2 regions of the Aeribacillus sp. FSL k6-2211 genome follow, and region 2 is predicted to be linked to the other one. Evidence: riboswitches for the same ligand, from Rfam matches in the RefSeq annotation. Region 2 holds a riboswitch; the other holds the start of a gene.

Region 1 (8,216 bases), 1.6 Mb from region 2:
AAGCCTCCTACCTTGCGCTAAATGAATGCACAGTGAAAAGCATTGAAGGGACTCTCGTCATGAATATAGAAATTAAAGGGCTTCTCTTTGAAACATTTCGAGGAGATGGGTTGTGTATTTCAACACCGACAGGAAGCACCGCCTACAATAAAGCGCTTGGCGGTGCTCTCATTCATCCTTCACTGCGGGCTATTCAATTAACAGAAATGGCTTCCATAAACAACAGGGTGTTCCGGACAATCGGCTCGCCGTTAATTTTGCCTGACCACCATACGTGTATGCTAAAGCCTGTCAATGATGTTGATTTTCAAATTACAATCGATCATTTAACACTTCTTCACAAAAACGTCAGGTCCATCCAATGCCGGGTCGCACAGGAAAAGGTAAGGTTTGCGAGATTTCGGCCTTTCCCATTTTGGAAGCGGGTCCGGGACTCGTTTATTGGCGACAGATAAAGGAAAGAGAAAAACATGGGGACATTTCAGCTTCATTGGGACATCAAAAAAGAACATCATGGCTGGCTGCTTAGAGAATTTTTGCGGGAGCATCATATTTCTAAATCCGCTTTAACAGATATTAAATTTAACGGTGGAAAAATTGTCGTTAACGGGAACGAAAAAAATGTCCGATACGTCTTACAAGAAGGCGATCAAGTAACCGTCCATTTTCCGGAAGAAAAGAGAAGCCAGTCGCTCATTCCAGAGAACATACCATTGAACATTGTTTATGAAGACGATTATTGCCTTATTGTAAATAAACCGGCGTTTTTGTCCACCATTCCGTCTAGAGAGCATCCGTCAGGAAGTCTTGCGAACGGGCTTTTACACTATTATGATCAACAGCGGCAAAATCTTACGGTGCATATCGTCAATCGGCTTGACCGGGATACATCCGGGCTGCTTCTTGTAGCCAAACATCGCTACAGCCATTTTCTTTTTTCAAAGGAACAGCAAAAAGGAGCGGTAAAACGGACATACATCGCAATTGTCCATGGAAGGATCAGCGAAGACGAAGGCACCATCGATGCGCCAATTGCAAGAAAGGACGATAGCATCATCGAGAGAACTGTCAGGGAGGATGGGAAAAAAGCTATTACGCATTTTCGGGTCATAAGCCGCTTTTCTGACAAAACGGTTGTTGAGGTAAAGCCTGTAACTGGTAGAACTCATCAAATTCGTCTACATATGTCCTATATAGGTCATCCGCTTTTAGGAGATTCGCTTTATGGTGGACAAAAAGAAGAAATTGACCGCCATGCCCTCCACAGTCAGTCGCTGTCCTTCTATCATCCCGTTTTGCATAAAAATTTGACGTATACTTGCAAGCTTCCTCCTGATATGGAAAAAATAATTAAGCATGCGCGCCTGTAAGTGCATGCTTTTGTTATGAAAAAATGTACGACAAAATCAGATAGATTTGTTAATATAGTAAAACACAAAACTTTTCGATATTTTTCCGGAAAGGAGGAGATTTTATGCAGCCTAAAACAGATGCACCGGAATACAGACAGTTGATGATTGACAAGCTGAGAGAGAACAATGTAGAGGAATTCCGTTCGCTGTTTTTTGAGCTACATCCATATGATCAGGCAAAATTTTTTCTAAAACTTGACCAGCCGGATAGAATGCTTTTATATCAAATTCTATCTCCGGAAGAAATGGCGAATGTTTTTGAAAATATAAGGGATGATAAAAACCGCTACAAATCGCTGCTTGAGGAAATGCATCCGGCATTTGCCGCCAAAATGATGGAATACATGTACGCCGATGATGCGGCAGATGTATTAAGTGAGCTGACAAAAGAGAAAATTTCCAGCTATTTAACCATCATGGACGCTCAAACTGCCAAAAGCATAAGCGAACTTCTTGATTATGAACAATTTACCGCAGGAAGTATTATGACAACCGAGTTCGTTGCCATTAATGCCAATTATACGGTGCAGTCAACGATGGACTTGCTGCGGAAAGAAGCTCCTGATGCGGAAACAATATATTATTTATATGTGATTGACGAAGAGAAACATCTTGTTGGCGTCCTGTCGTTAAGAGATTTAATTGTTCATGAAGACGATACTTTGATTGCTGACATTATGAAAAAGAAAGTCTACTCGGTATCTGTGGCGGATGATCAGGAAGAAGTAGCAAGAAAGATGAAGGACTACAATTTTTTGGCTCTTCCGGTTGTTGATTTTCAACATCGTCTTGTTGGAATTATAACTGTTGATGATATTATTGATGTGCTGGACGAAGAGGCTTCTGACGATTATTCGAAACTGGCCGCTGTCTCGGATGTAGATTCATATGATCCGAATGCTGTTTCTGCTGCCAAAAAAAGATTGCCATGGCTTATTATTCTCCTATTTTTAGGAATGTTCACCGCCGGCCTAATCGGCCAGTTTGAAGAAACGTTGAACAAAGTGGCAACTTTAGCGCTCTTTATACCATTAATTGCAGGGATGGCTGGAAATACAGGAACACAAGCTCTCGCTGTTGCCGTAAGAAGAATTGCAACAGGCGAAGGCACTTCCGAACGCGTGTGGAAAATTATTCTCAAAGAAGCTGGAACCGGCTTGATTACCGGAACAGTATGCGGAATTGTTGTTGCACTGACAATTTTTATTTGGAAGCAGAAATTTTTCTTAGGACTGCTAGTGGGTCTTTCCATATTGTCAACGCTGACTGTTGCGACAATTGCCGGGGCGTTTGTTCCTCTTGTCATGCACAGGCTTCGTATTGACCCGGCTGTGGCCTCCGGTCCATTTATTACAACGATTAATGATATGATCAGCATTTTGATTTATTTTGGCATGGCGACACTATTTATGAACTATTTGCTCTAACAAAATTAGCTAAAGGAGGCGCAATATGGAATCACATGCAGTAACCTCTCTTGTCATCGTGTTGGTAGGCGCTTTTTTAACCCCGATTTTGCTGCATCGGTTCAAACTGGCATTCATTCCTGTCGTCGTTGCGGAAATTATTGTCGGATTAATCATCGGGAAAACGGGATTTAATTTAGTGCAAGAAGATGTATGGCTGTCAACTCTCTCAACGCTGGGATTTATATTTCTCATGTTTTTAAGCGGGCTTGAGATTGATTTCACCATTTTCTCCAAAGAGAAGAAAAAAGAAGAAAAGCTGTCCAACGGAAAAAAAGCTCCTCATACTTTTTTGGTTGCGTCAATTGTTTTTCTTGGCATTTTCGTTGTTTCATTACTTTTATCGTATTTGTTAATGTGGATGGGATTTATCCGCAATGCCTTTTTCATGACGTTAGTGATTTCAACGATTTCTTTAGGAGTAGTAGTGCCGACGCTGAAAGACGAGCAAATTATGAAAACAACCATCGGCCAAATTATTTTGCTGGTGGCTGTCATAGCCGACCTTGTCACCATGATTTTGCTGGCGGTTTTTGTCTCCTTAAACAGCGAAGGAGAAAGCAATACGTGGCTTCTGCTTCTTTTGTTTGCAGCAGGCGTACTGCTTTACTTCATTGGCAAAAGGTTTAAAAGTCGATCCTTTATTAAATCGATGTCAAAAGGAACGGTTCAAATTGGAACAAGGGCGGTTTTTACGTTAATTCTCGCACTTGTAGGTTTATCGGAAACGCTTGGGGCAGAAAATATTTTAGGCGCCTTCCTTGCGGGAGTTTTAGTCTCGCTTTTATCGCCTAATTCAGACTTGGTGCAAAAGCTAGATTCGTTTGGCTACGGTTTTTTAATCCCGATCTTTTTTGTCATGATAGGGGTGGAATTGGATTTATGGGAATTGATCAAAGATCCGAACCTTCTTTTGTTAATTCCTTTGTTATTTCTCGCCCTCTTGATCTCAAAGTTTATTCCCGTTTTTGTGCTGAGAAAATGGTATGATACGAATACAACGATTGCGGCGGCGTTCTTGTTGACTGCTACTTTATCATTAGTTATTGCGGCAGCTGAAATTGGACAGCGAATCGAACTGATTGATAAGCAAATGGCTGACGCACTAATAGTAGTTGCCGTGTTAACAAGCATTATCACGCCGATAGGATTTAAAAAATTATTCCCTAAAAAAATGGCGGTGCAGCCTAAAAAGAAAATTGCTTTTATTGGTGCAAATCAAATGACCCTTCCAGTCACAAGAGAATTGGACAAAAATTTGTATGAAGCAACCGTATATCATACACAGCAAGACAAAATTGAAAACGGGACTGCTCAATCGGTGTTTAAAATTGAAGAATTGAAAGACTATTCGATAGAATCATTGAATGAACACCACATAATGGAAGCTGATATAGTAATAGTGGCTACTGGGGATGAAGAAAGAAATGCGGAAATTGCGACATATGCAAAAGAATGCGGCGTAGAACAGGTCATCGCCTCCATTTCTTCCCCGGAGTTGGATCAAGCATTAAAAGAAAAGGGGATCAGCGTATTTTCCGTCATGCTGTCAACAAAAACGCTGCTCAGGGCTTTGATCGAATCGCCTGGCGTTATGCGGATCTTAACAAACCAAGACAACTCTCTTTATCAAATTAATATGAATAACCGAAAATATGATGGAATGAAGCTTCGATACTTTCCGTTTACAGGAGATTGTATCTTTGTCCGGATTTTTCGAGGTGAAGATTCCATTGTGCCTCACGGCGATACCGAATTGAAAAAAGGGGACCGCTTGATTGTAACGGGTTCCCGCAAATATGTAAATGAGTTAAAAGATGAGCTGGAATTTAGCAAATAATATTTGCAAACAAAACAAATTGTGATAGCATGAAATTAGTATGAAAATTTAATAAGCATCCACTAGGGGAGCCTTTGGAAAGGCTGAGATTAAAGTGTTGACTTTAAGACCCTTTGAACCTGATCTGGATGATGCCAGCGTAGGGAAGTGGGAATTTGAAACATATGTCTGATATTCCATTACCACTTTCCAGCAAGGAAGGTGGTTTTTTATTGTTTCCAGTCTCACCACTGGACAGCTGCTTTCCAGTTTTGAACCTTGAAAGACGAGTGTGAGCGTCTTTCTCATGAAAGGAATGTACAATGTTGGAACTTCATGCCGTAACAGACGGAACAAAACCGGTCAACGAGCTAATACGCATAATTTTGTCCATATCAGATCATGTTGATTACGTTCATATACGAGAAAAAAATAAAAGACCATGTGAGATCATTCATCTTGTAGAACAGCTTTTGGCAAACGGGATAAGGAGAGAACAGCTTGTTATCAACGATCGGCTCGATGTTGCGCTCCTAACAGGCGTTCAAAATGTTCATCTTCCGGGAACCGGCCTGCCGGTAAAAAAAGTGAAAAGCGCTTTTCCGCAAATAAAAGCCGGTGTCAGCGTCCATTCATTAGATGAAGCGGTAAAAGCAGAAAAAGACGGAGCAGACTATTGTTTTTTCGGAAACGTTTTTGAAACGAACAGTAAAAAAGGACTTCCGGCAAAGGGAACAGATTTGCTTAGGAAAATCGTTGGACACGTCAATATTCCTATTATCGCCATCGGTGGGATCACGCCTGATAATATGCAAAAGGTTTTAGAAAAAAAAGCAAGCGGTATTGCCGTTATGTCCTATATCTTTTCTTCGAAAGATCCAGAGAGCGCTGCCAAACTTTTCAGGAAAGGGGAAGCTTTTTAAAATGAACGTTTTTGATGTTGGAATCATCGGGGGAGGGGTCATCGGCCAAGGGATCGCCTATGAGCTATCAAAAGCAGGGCTGAAGACCGCCGTGTTTGAAAGCGGCGAAATCGGAGGTAAAGCGACATCCGCTGCAGCAGGAATGCTGGGTGCCCATTCTGAAAATGAAAAAAGAGACATATTTTTTGAGCTATGCTTAGAGAGCCGAAATTTATATCCGAGCCTTGCAAAAGAATTATTGGAGCAATCTGGTGTGGATATTGAGCTTGTGCAGGAAGGCATGTATCGGCTTGCATTTACTGAGGAAGAAGGCCGCTTTCTGCAATCGCTCGCAGATGAGAATGAACTAGAATGGCATTCAAGGGAAAACGTACTGGCAAATGAGCCACATGTTTCTGAAGACATTGCGGGAGCTCTTTGGCTTAAACATGACGGCCAAGTGAAAGGTTCATCTGTTTGCTGCGCATATGCGAAAGGCGCTAGAAAATATGGTGCATCCATTTTTGAACAATGTCCTGTTTTCGATGTGATTAAAGAGGGAAAAGCATACAAGCTTGTCACTTCCCAAGGAGTTTTTATATGTGGAAAAGTCGTCGTTTCAAGCGGAGTTTGGAGTGGCTTTTTCTTAGAAAAGTTGGGGTTGAAAAATCCAATGAAGCCCGTTAAAGGAGAATGCTTAGCCGTAAAACCGAAAAAACTAGTGATCAACAAAACAGTGTTTTACGAGCACTGTTATATCGTACCGAAAAAAGACGGCACCGTTATTATTGGAGCAACTTCTTATGAAAACGACTGGGATACGAATCCAACAGTCAAAGGAGTATCCGAATTAATGATCAAGGTTCAGAAAATGATGCCAGAAATCGGGTCTGAACCGGTCGTTAGTGCTTGGTCGTCGCTCAGGCCGCAAACAGCTGACGGCTGGCCGTATTTTGCCGAGCACCCGGAGCATGAGGGAATCTTTTTTGCGACCGGTCATTATCGAAACGGCATTCTTCTAGCGCCGATTACAAGCTTGATCGTAAAAGACATGATTTTGAAAACGAATCAATATGAGCGTTATGTTCATAGCTTTTCTTTAAACCGATTGCTTTCTGATGCGAAAGGGAGGTGATGAAACGGTGAAACTTCGCATCAACGGCCAGCAGATGGAAGTGGAGAATAGTGTTCGAAGCATTGAAGATTTGCTGAACTTTTTTCAATTACAGGAAAGAATTGTTGTCGTTGAACGAAATGGTGAAATTGTTTCAAAAGAACAATACAGCTTCCAGACATTACATGATGGTGATCAAATTGAAATTGTCCATTTTGTTGGAGGGGGATGATGATTCATGTTAAAAATAGGAGATAAAACATTTCAGTCGAGATTAATGTTAGGAACTGGAAAATATCCGTCTTTTGAGATACAAAAAGAAGCGGTGGAGGCCTCAGGTGCTGAAATTTTGACATTTGCCGTCAGAAGAATGAATATTTACGAGCCTTCTCAGCCAAATTTTTTAGAAATGTTGGATTTATCGAAATATACGCTTCTGCCGAACACGGCCGGGGCAAAAACTGCGGAGGAAGCAGTCAGAATCGCTAAACTTGCTAAAGCATCAGGATTATGTGATATGATTAAGGTGGAAGTAATTGGAGATGATAAAACGCTTCTCCCTGATCCGATTGAAACATTGAAGGCATCAGAGATGTTATTGGATGAAGGGTTTATTGTTCTTCCATACACTTCAGACGATGTTGTTCTGGCGAAGAAGCTTGAAGAATTAGGGGTTCATGCCATCATGCCGGGAGCATCTCCGATCGGATCAGGCCAAGGAATTGTCAATCCTCTCAATCTATCATTTATTATTGAGCAAGCCAATATTCCAGTCATTGTTGATGCCGGAATCGGTTCGCCGGCAGATTGCGCACTCGCCATGGAGATGGGAGCAGATGGAATCTTATTAAATACAGCTGTTTCCGGTGCAAAAGATCCTGTGAAAATGGCGAAGGCAATGAAACTGGCGATTGAAGCAGGAAGACTTGGATATGAAGCAGGACGCATTCCGAAAAAACGGTATGCACAAGCAAGCAGTCCAACGGAAGGAATGTTAACGACATAATGGAACGATATTCTCGCCAAATCTTGTTTTCTCCTATTGGAGAAGAGGGACAAAAAAAATTGCTGAAAAGCCATGTGCTCATTGTTGGAGCTGGGGCACTCGGCTGCGCAAGCGCTGAAATGTTAGCCCGTGCTGGAATCGGTAAAATAACCATCATTGACCGTGATTATGTCGATTGGAGCAATCTCGGGCGTCAACAGCTGTATACAGAAGAGGATGCGAAACAAAAGCTGCCAAAAGCGGTTGCTGCCAAAAAACATTTGCAGGAAATCAATTCGAACATTTCGATTGAAGCGATTGTGGGCGATTTCTCAATTGATTTTATTGAACATGTAAAGGATGTAGACCTTATCATCGATGGAACTGACAATTTTGAAACGAGATTTTTCATCAATGATTTAGCAATGAAGCACGAAATACCTTGGATCTATGGGGCAGTAGTGAGAAGTTATGGAATGACCGTTTCCATCGTTCCGAAACAAACACCATGCCTCCAT
Region 2 (8,216 bases):
AATAAAGATTCGACCAAATCCACACTGTTGTCCGCATATTCTTTTTTTAGCACATATTGATCTTCCACGCTTTCAGCAGCTTCTTCTCTTCTCTTTTCCGTCATTTCCTTATCGACAACGGTAACAGGTGCGTAAATCGTTTGGTCGGATACTGAAAATAATTTGGCATCAAACGTGTCCGGTTCTACATTGCTGTATAAAACGGTAAACAAAATTACTCCAATAACGGGATATAAGAAAAGATGAAGGGATTGCATTTTTTTCAAAAAATGGAATATCGGCTGTTTCCTGTCTTTGCGATCCATTTTTCTTTTCATTTGTCACAGCACCTCCGATCAATTCTATGCAAAAATGACCCGGTCATGATGAGCGGGTCTTACTGATCATCTTTTTCATAAGCCTCAATAATTTTTGAAACGAGCGGGTGCCGCACGACATCAGTTTCCTTTAAATATACGAATGAAATGCCCCGAATGCCTGATAATTTTTCATTCGCTTCAAGCAGTCCTGATTTTACTCCTTTTGGCAAATCCACTTGTGTCAGGTCGCCTGTAATGACCATTTTGGATCCAAAGCCTAAACGGGTTAGAAACATTTTCATTTGCTGAGTTGTTGTATTTTGCGCTTCATCTAAAATAACGAACGCATCCTCAAGTGTTCTTCCGCGCATATACGCCAATGGAGCAATTTCAATAACTCCTCTTTCTAACAAGCGCTCCGTATGGTCCACGCCTAAAATATCGTGTAGAGCATCATACAAAGGTCTTAAATAAGGATCTACCTTTTCTTTTAAATCGCCGGGCAAAAAACCTAAATTTTCACCAGCTTCAACGGCCGGCCGCGTTAATATGATTTTATTTACAAGCCCATTTTTCAAGCAATGGACGGCCATGACAACAGCGAGAAACGTTTTTCCTGTTCCTGCTGGACCGATTCCAAATACTAAATCATGCGTTTTAATTGCTTGAAAATACTTTCGTTGACCTAGCGTTTTTACACGAATGATTTTTCCTTTTGCATTTTTCGCAACTTCTTCATCGTATAGGGATTCAAATTCATCGATCTTCCCACTTTTCGCCATTTTTGTTGCATAAAGCACGTCTTGTTCGTTAATCGAAATTCCTTTTCGAATAACCGAAAGAAGGGATTTCAAGATGTCTTCAACCAGTTCAGCTTTTTCTTTATCTCCTGAAACATATACCGCTTCACCGCGCGAAATGATCGATACGTTTAACTCTTCTTCAATTCTTTTTAAATGAACATCATGAATCCCAAATAAATTAATGGCTTCATTCGGATTTTCTAAACTCTGGCTGATTGTGACTAAATCTTCTGTCATTCTCTAATCTCCCTGAACCCGTTTTATTTTTACAATGTTTTCAATAACTTGGAAGTGTATTTTCAATCTTACTTTACCATTCTCGACGTCTTCGTGCAAAACTTTTTCGCCAACAATTTTGACATCTTTTCCAAGTTTTCGAAATAAGTCATTTTTCCCGGCAGCAATCGCTTGCCGTTTCGCTTCATCCACAGAATATTTTCTGTGAAAGGTTTCCGTCTCACGAATCGTTTCTTTCTTATAGTTAACTGGAAGATCCCATTTTAAAAATTTTAATGGACGCTCGTCTCGCTCCACCGCATATTGCGGATATTCCGATTCATCATTGCGAAACATCCCCCAAATAGGAAGGGAAAAAGAACGAAAGGAGAGAAAATGCTTCGTGACTGACTTTCCTGAAAATAACTGGAAAGTTGTTTGAAGCGGCACCTCCACTGTTGAAATATACCAAGTTTCGCCTAATATTTCTCCGTCTGCTGCCACTTTTCGTATTTTATCACCTTCTCCAACTACACCGGAAACTAATATTTGTCCTTTTCTAACAAAATCATGAACGTCTACTAAAGGTTGTCCTTTTTCAACATACATTTTTGCTATAACAGCTTCCTTCGCGGCCACTAAATGCCTCGGCCCCTCCACTTTGCTTTTTTGCTCTTTTTTCTTTTCGGCTACTTCCAGAGAATATGTCGTTCCTTTTAATTTGACACCGATCCATGTTATATCATCTATTTGGCTCATCAAACGATTTTGAACTGTTTGATTGCTCGATGTCAAAAACTGAAACGTCCCTCTTTTAATTCCTATTTTGTCCAATTCTTTTTGTATTAAATGCTCTGTTTTCGGACTAGCCCCTTTTATTTCAATATGCCAAATCATGTTGGATAAAAGAAATGTAATGGCAATGAACAGAACAATTCCAATAACAAACCCAAAATTTCTCCATGATTTTTTTAATAAAAATGGAAATCCTATCCTTTGGTGAAAGGTGCACTTACATTCATGTTTACGAACTACTTTTCGTAAAGCCTGTACATCTTTAAGGCGTATAAAAAAAGAAATTGCACCGTTTTCCAGCCGCTTTACATTTATTGTGACAATGCCAAGCCGCGTGCAATCGTTCAACATTCTTTCTGAGCCGGTTCCTTCCGCTATTACCTGAACGAAGCCTGTAAAATATAACAACCAATTGTTCCGCATCCCGATCCCCCTACTGATCAATATATAATACTTGTTCAATTTTCCCTTCTACAAGGAGCTCTTCTGGCAATATCGCTTTCATCACAAAATCGCTTCCTTTAATGAGCATCTGGCCTTGCTGCAGCAGAACTCGAATCTCTTTATCTGTAAAAGAAAGCAGTCCTTTATGATTTTCTATATATATATGCAATGTACCGATCATCGTAACACGGGGAAGATCCATCATGACGTCAGCTGGTATTTGCAATCCTTCTGTCAATATGCTTTTTATTCGCTGATGCCATTTTTTGCCCATAAAAGAACCCCCTTCATCCTCATATTTATGAGAGACAAAAGGGGATTAACACCATTAATTCATTTATTTTATGAAATTCGACCGATGGGGCTTTTTGGATCGGGGTTCATCTAAAATGACGCTCCAAATGACTCCTTTTGCAGCTGAATGCATGTGTAAAGCTGATGGTTTCTGTTTTTTATTTTTATTATGAAAAGATTTCATATTCGATTTGTCTTTTTCAGCTTTTTTTAGTTGGCTGGATAGGCCTGTGTGTACATTTTGAATTTGATTCCATTCATTTGGAGGGCTTGTCGAAACATTTTTTATCCTTTGTTTCGTTTGTTTTGCAACTTGTTTCCTTTTTTTCTGCTGCTCTTGATCTTTTTTATTTCTGCCAAACAAAGAAGAAATAATCCCGATTAAAATAAAAATGAACAGTGGATTTTCAAATATTTCCATATGACACCTCCTTTGATGGGCAGAAAGATCATTCTTCTTCATCACCAGCAGAGTTTTTTGTCATTTTTCCGATAGAATCACGCATATTTGTATCAGCGGTAATGTTTTTGATGTTCATATAATCCATAACTCCAATATTTCCTGATTTTAAAGCTTCCGCCATTGCAAGCGGAACTTGCGCTTCCGCCTCAACAACTTTTGCCCGCATTTCTTCAACTTTAGCGCGCATTTCCTGCTCTCTTGCCACCGCCATCGCCCTGCGTTCCTCCGCTTTAGCTTGCGCGATGTTTTTGTCCGCTTCCGCTTGATCTGTCTGCAGGATCGCACCGATGTTTTTGCCGATATCAACGTCCGCGATGTCGATGGATAAAATTTCAAAGGCTGTTCCTGAATCGAGTCCTTTGTTTAAAACTGTTTGCGAAATCATATCAGGGTTTTCCAGCACTTTTTTATGATCATCAGAAGAACCAATGGTGCTGACAATTCCTTCACCTACACGTGCGATAATCGTTTCTTCCCCGGCACCACCAACAAGCCGGTCAATATTGGCTCGCACCGTGATGCGGGCTTTTGCTTTCACTTCAATTCCGTCCATGGCAACCCCTGCAATAAACGGGGTTTCGATTACTTTCGGATTTACGCTCATTTGAACGGCTTCAAGCACGTCTCTTCCCGCTAAATCAATCGCAGCACAACGTTCAAAGCTCAATTCAATATTAGCTCTTTCAGCTGCAATTAATGCGTTGACAACTCGATCGACATTTCCTCCTGCCAAATAATGGCTTTCCAATTGATTCGTTGTGACATCAAGGCCGGCTTTATGCGCTTTAATTAACGGATTGATCACTCGACTTGGAATGACTCTGCGCAGCCTCATTCCAATAAGAGTCAAAATACTGATGCGAACGCCAGCTGCCAGAGCTGAAATCCAGAGCATAATCGGCACAAAAGAGAACAAGATGCCAAGCAAAATAAGACCTAATACGATAAGACCTAGTAAAAGAAAAAATGTTACGTCCATGTGATATACCTACCTCCTATTCATTTTCATTAATAGCTCTTACAACAATTCGTGAGCCTTCTACTTTAACAATTTTCACTTTTTTTCCTTTCTCAATATACGTTCCTTCTGTCACAACATCCAATCTTTCCTCTCCATCGGTCATTACTGTTCCTGCCGGTCGTAAAGCAGTCACAGTTACACCCGTTTTCCCAATTAAATCTGTACGATTTTGATTGGATACATAACCTTTCTCCGTGCTGATTGAATCATTTAAAATAATTTTTTTAAACCATTTCATACGCTTACCAATCACCTTTGACATGATGAATATTGTGAATATCGAAATGGAACCGGCAATAAAAAGAGAAACCGCCATATGTCCTATATGATCAGCTGCTAAAAATAAACTTAAAAGGACTGAAAGAAAACCGATTGCTCCAATAATTCCTCCTGGAACAAACAACTCTGCAATTATAAGCAGTACCCCAAGCACGAACAAAACAACCGTTTCCAATCCCGCAAGCCCTGCAATAAAATGACCGAAGAAAAACAAAAACAGTGCCAATAGTCCAATAAAACCAGGAATGCCAAACCCAGGAGTGTACAATTCTAACACAAACCCTAAACCGCTAATCGTTAATAATATCGGAATGGTATACATGTTTGTTACAAAACGGGCTATTTTTTCAGCAAACGTCTCCTCAGTCTCCTGGACTTTTGCACCTTCCATTCCGATCGATTTCAAAAGCTTTGCCCGGCTTTTGGCGATGCCTTCACCATACCCGACTTCCATCGCTTGTTTTGCTGTTAATGTTAGTAATTCTCCTTTTTCTGCACCATATTCGGGCATATCCAAGCTGCTGTCTACCATCGCCTCAGCGAACATAGGGTCTCTGCCATGAACCTCAGCAGCATTTCTCATCTCTGCTTTCCAAAACGATTGCACTTTTACTTCTGCAGCATTGCCATTGGAGTCAATGACAGCCGCTGACCCAATGGTACCGCCAGGATGGTAATATATTTGATCAGCCCTTAATGCTATATAAGCCCCTGCGGAAATCGCATGTTTATTTACATAAGCGATTGTTTTGATATCTGTATCCATAATCATTTTGCCTATTTCTATCGCTGCCTCTAAAGCACCGCCAGGAGTGTTCAATTCAAAAACAATGACATCCGCCTTTTCTTTTTCCGCCTCCTGAATGGATCGTTTAATAAAATGCACCAATCCTTTTTCAATTGTATTTTCAATCGGAATAAAATAAACTGTTTTCCCTTCAGCTGATTTGGCATCAAAAGACGCACAAATAATCGACAAGATGAGCAGCAGAGCGCAAATAGCGAAAAACTTATTGTTTGATTTCAGGCCTCTCCCCCCTTATTTTTTGCCTAATATTATTACGGACAATTGTGCAGAAAGTTTCAAAAATCAACAATTCTGCAAACAAACATGAAACGAAAAAATATTTTCATTATTTTTCATATTATGTTACTATTAAAAAAAATATATAACCATCTACTAGGGGTGTCCAATTAGCTGGACTGAGAGAAGAACGCGCCTGAAGTTCTTCAACCCTTTGAACCTGATCTGGATGATGCCAGCGTAGGGAAGTAGGTAGCGGGAGTATTTTATTGCCTTCTTTTTCTATATTGAATTGATCGGGTTCGTGCTAAAGCGAACCCGTTTTTATTTTTCACGTCCCATCTCCCCTCCTATTTTTCTATGCACATCTTCAGATAAAAAAATGGAGGAGGAGAAAAATGAAACATTATTTCGAAAACATGCAGTTTCCAGCAAGCAAAAAAATTTATGTGACTGGGTCGAGACCCGATATTCGGGTTCCGATGAGGGAAATTCAATTAACTCCCACGAAAACGGAAGCGGGAACGTTTGAAAATGAACCTGTAAAGGTTTATGACACGAGCGGTCCCTATACAGATCCTGATTTTCAGGCAGATATTCATAAAGGTTTGCCGGCTGTGCGCAAACAGTGGATTTTAGACCGTCATGATGTTGTAGAATATGACGGGCGCCAGGTAAAGCCTGAAGATAATGGATTTCGCAATTGGGAAGATCACAATATTGCCACACCTTTTCATCGAAAGCCTTTCAAAGCAAAAAAAGGTGCTGTCGTTACACAAATGCACTATGCAAAAAAGGGGATCATCACCCCAGAGATGGAGTTTGTGGCGATTCGTGAAAACATGGATCCTGAATTCGTTCGTCAAGAAGTCGCTGCCGGCAGGGCCATTATTCCGTCCAACATTAATCACCCGGAAAGTGAACCGATGATCATCGGCCGGAACTTTCATGTAAAAATTAATGCCAACATTGGCAATTCAGCTGTAACATCGTCAATCGAAGAAGAAGTTGAGAAGATGCTTTGGGCCATCCGCTGGGGCGCTGACACAATTATGGACCTGTCAACAGGAAAAAATATTCATGCAACAAGAGAATTTATCATCCGCAACTCGCCCGTGCCGGTTGGAACCGTCCCGATTTACCAAGCGCTCGAAAAAGTAAATGGCGTTGCTGAAGAGTTAACATGGGAAATTTACCGTGATACATTAATTGAGCAAGCAGAACAAGGGGTCGATTATTTTACTATACATGCCGGCGTGCTGCTTCGCTATATCCCTTTGACCGTCAAACGGACGACCGGAATCGTATCCCGCGGCGGTTCGATCATGGCGCAGTGGTGTATGGCGCATCATCAAGAAAACTTTTTATACACTCATTTTGAAGAGATTTGCGAAATTTTAAAAACATATGATATTGCCGTTTCATTAGGTGACGGCTTGCGTCCCGGATCTATTCGAGATGCCAATGATGAAGCGCAATTTGCCGAATTGAAAACGCTCGGTGAATTGACGGAAATCGCCTGGAAACATGATGTCCAAGTCATGATCGAAGGCCCTGGGCACATTCCGATGCATAAAATTAAAGAAAATGTTGATTTAGAAAATGAAATTTGCAAAGGGGCTCCTTTTTATACCCTCGGTCCATTAACGACCGATATTGCTCCCGGCTATGATCATATTACGTCAGCCATTGGAGCAGCCATGATCGGCTGGTACGGAACGGCCATGCTATGTTATGTAACTCCGAAAGAGCATTTAGGCCTTCCCAATAAAGAGGATGTGCGCCAAGGTGTTGTTGCTTATAAAATTGCAGCCCATGCCGCAGATTTGGCAAAAGGGCATCCAGGCGCCCAAATAAGGGATGATGCTTTATCAAAAGCCCGTTTTGAATTTCGCTGGAACGACCAATTTAATCTTTCTCTCGATCCTGAACGGGCACGCGAATATCATGACGAAACTTTGCCGGCAGAAGGAGCGAAAATTGCCCATTTTTGTTCTATGTGCGGTCCAAAATTTTGCTCGATGAAAATTTCCCACAATTTAAGAAAAATGGCCGGTTCAAGTGATTCTGATTTCGTTCAGGAAGGTTTGAGGCAAAAAGCAAAAGAATTTATAGAGGGCGGGTCATCCCTTTATCGATAAATAATTTTCAAACTAATGCTCCTAGAAGCTTTAATGGCTTCCAGGAGCTATTCATTCATTAAACGTTTGATCAATCCCGCTGGTTCAATCGGAGCTAAACTTTTATGATATTCATCCACTTTCGATAAAAATTTTGATAGCTGCTTAGATTGCAGCGCTCGAATAATGGAGGCCGAAATATTTGTTTCCTCTTGCCAATTTCGAAAATCAAACACCATCCCGAATTTCGTTAATTTCTCCAAATTTATTTCTTCCTGTCCTGGAAGAGTGTGGTATACAAATATAGGAATTTTTTTGTATAAACATTCGCTGATTGTCACACCCCCGGGCTTTGTCATGATAAAATCGACGCGATTGTACAGATCGTTCATTTGTTCTCTTGAAGAGATGTAAGGTAAAGGAGTAATTCGTGGATGGTTTTGTTTTATTAATCGATC

Evidence for each region. Region 2 has a riboswitch for thiamine pyrophosphate ahead of thiC (phosphomethylpyrimidine synthase ThiC). Riboswitches for the same ligand answer to the same signal wherever they lie in the genome.
Region 1: another riboswitch for thiamine pyrophosphate. It lies ahead of tenI (thiazole tautomerase TenI); the one in region 2 lies ahead of thiC (phosphomethylpyrimidine synthase ThiC).

Annotation. Positions count from the first base shown of each region.
Region 1 is NZ_CP150190.1:1,180,314-1,188,529, forward strand. Features, by position in the region: gene NSU19_RS05820 (NAD kinase) at 1-455, shown strand, start outside; gene NSU19_RS05825 (RluA family pseudouridine synthase) at 471-1,370, shown strand; gene mgtE (magnesium transporter) at 1,475-2,839, shown strand; gene NSU19_RS05835 (monovalent cation:proton antiporter family protein) at 2,865-4,718, shown strand; TPP riboswitch at 4,773-4,881, shown strand; gene tenI (thiazole tautomerase TenI) at 5,021-5,620, shown strand; gene thiO (glycine oxidase ThiO) at 5,622-6,734, shown strand; gene thiS (sulfur carrier protein ThiS) at 6,742-6,945, shown strand; gene NSU19_RS05855 (thiazole synthase) at 6,952-7,719, shown strand; gene NSU19_RS05860 (ThiF family adenylyltransferase) at 7,716-8,216, shown strand, end outside.
Region 2 is NZ_CP150190.1:2,776,163-2,784,378, forward strand. Features, by position in the region: gene NSU19_RS13410 (HD family phosphohydrolase) at 1-317, opposite strand, end outside; gene NSU19_RS13415 (PhoH family protein) at 377-1,339, opposite strand; gene yqfD (sporulation protein YqfD) at 1,343-2,536, opposite strand; gene yqfC (sporulation protein YqfC) at 2,547-2,831, opposite strand; gene NSU19_RS13430 (hypothetical protein) at 2,895-3,272, opposite strand; gene floA (flotillin-like protein FloA) at 3,301-4,293, opposite strand; gene NSU19_RS13440 (NfeD family protein) at 4,310-5,593, opposite strand; TPP riboswitch at 5,787-5,902, shown strand; gene thiC (phosphomethylpyrimidine synthase ThiC) at 6,037-7,779, shown strand; gene NSU19_RS13450 (galactosyldiacylglycerol synthase) at 7,827-8,216, opposite strand, start outside.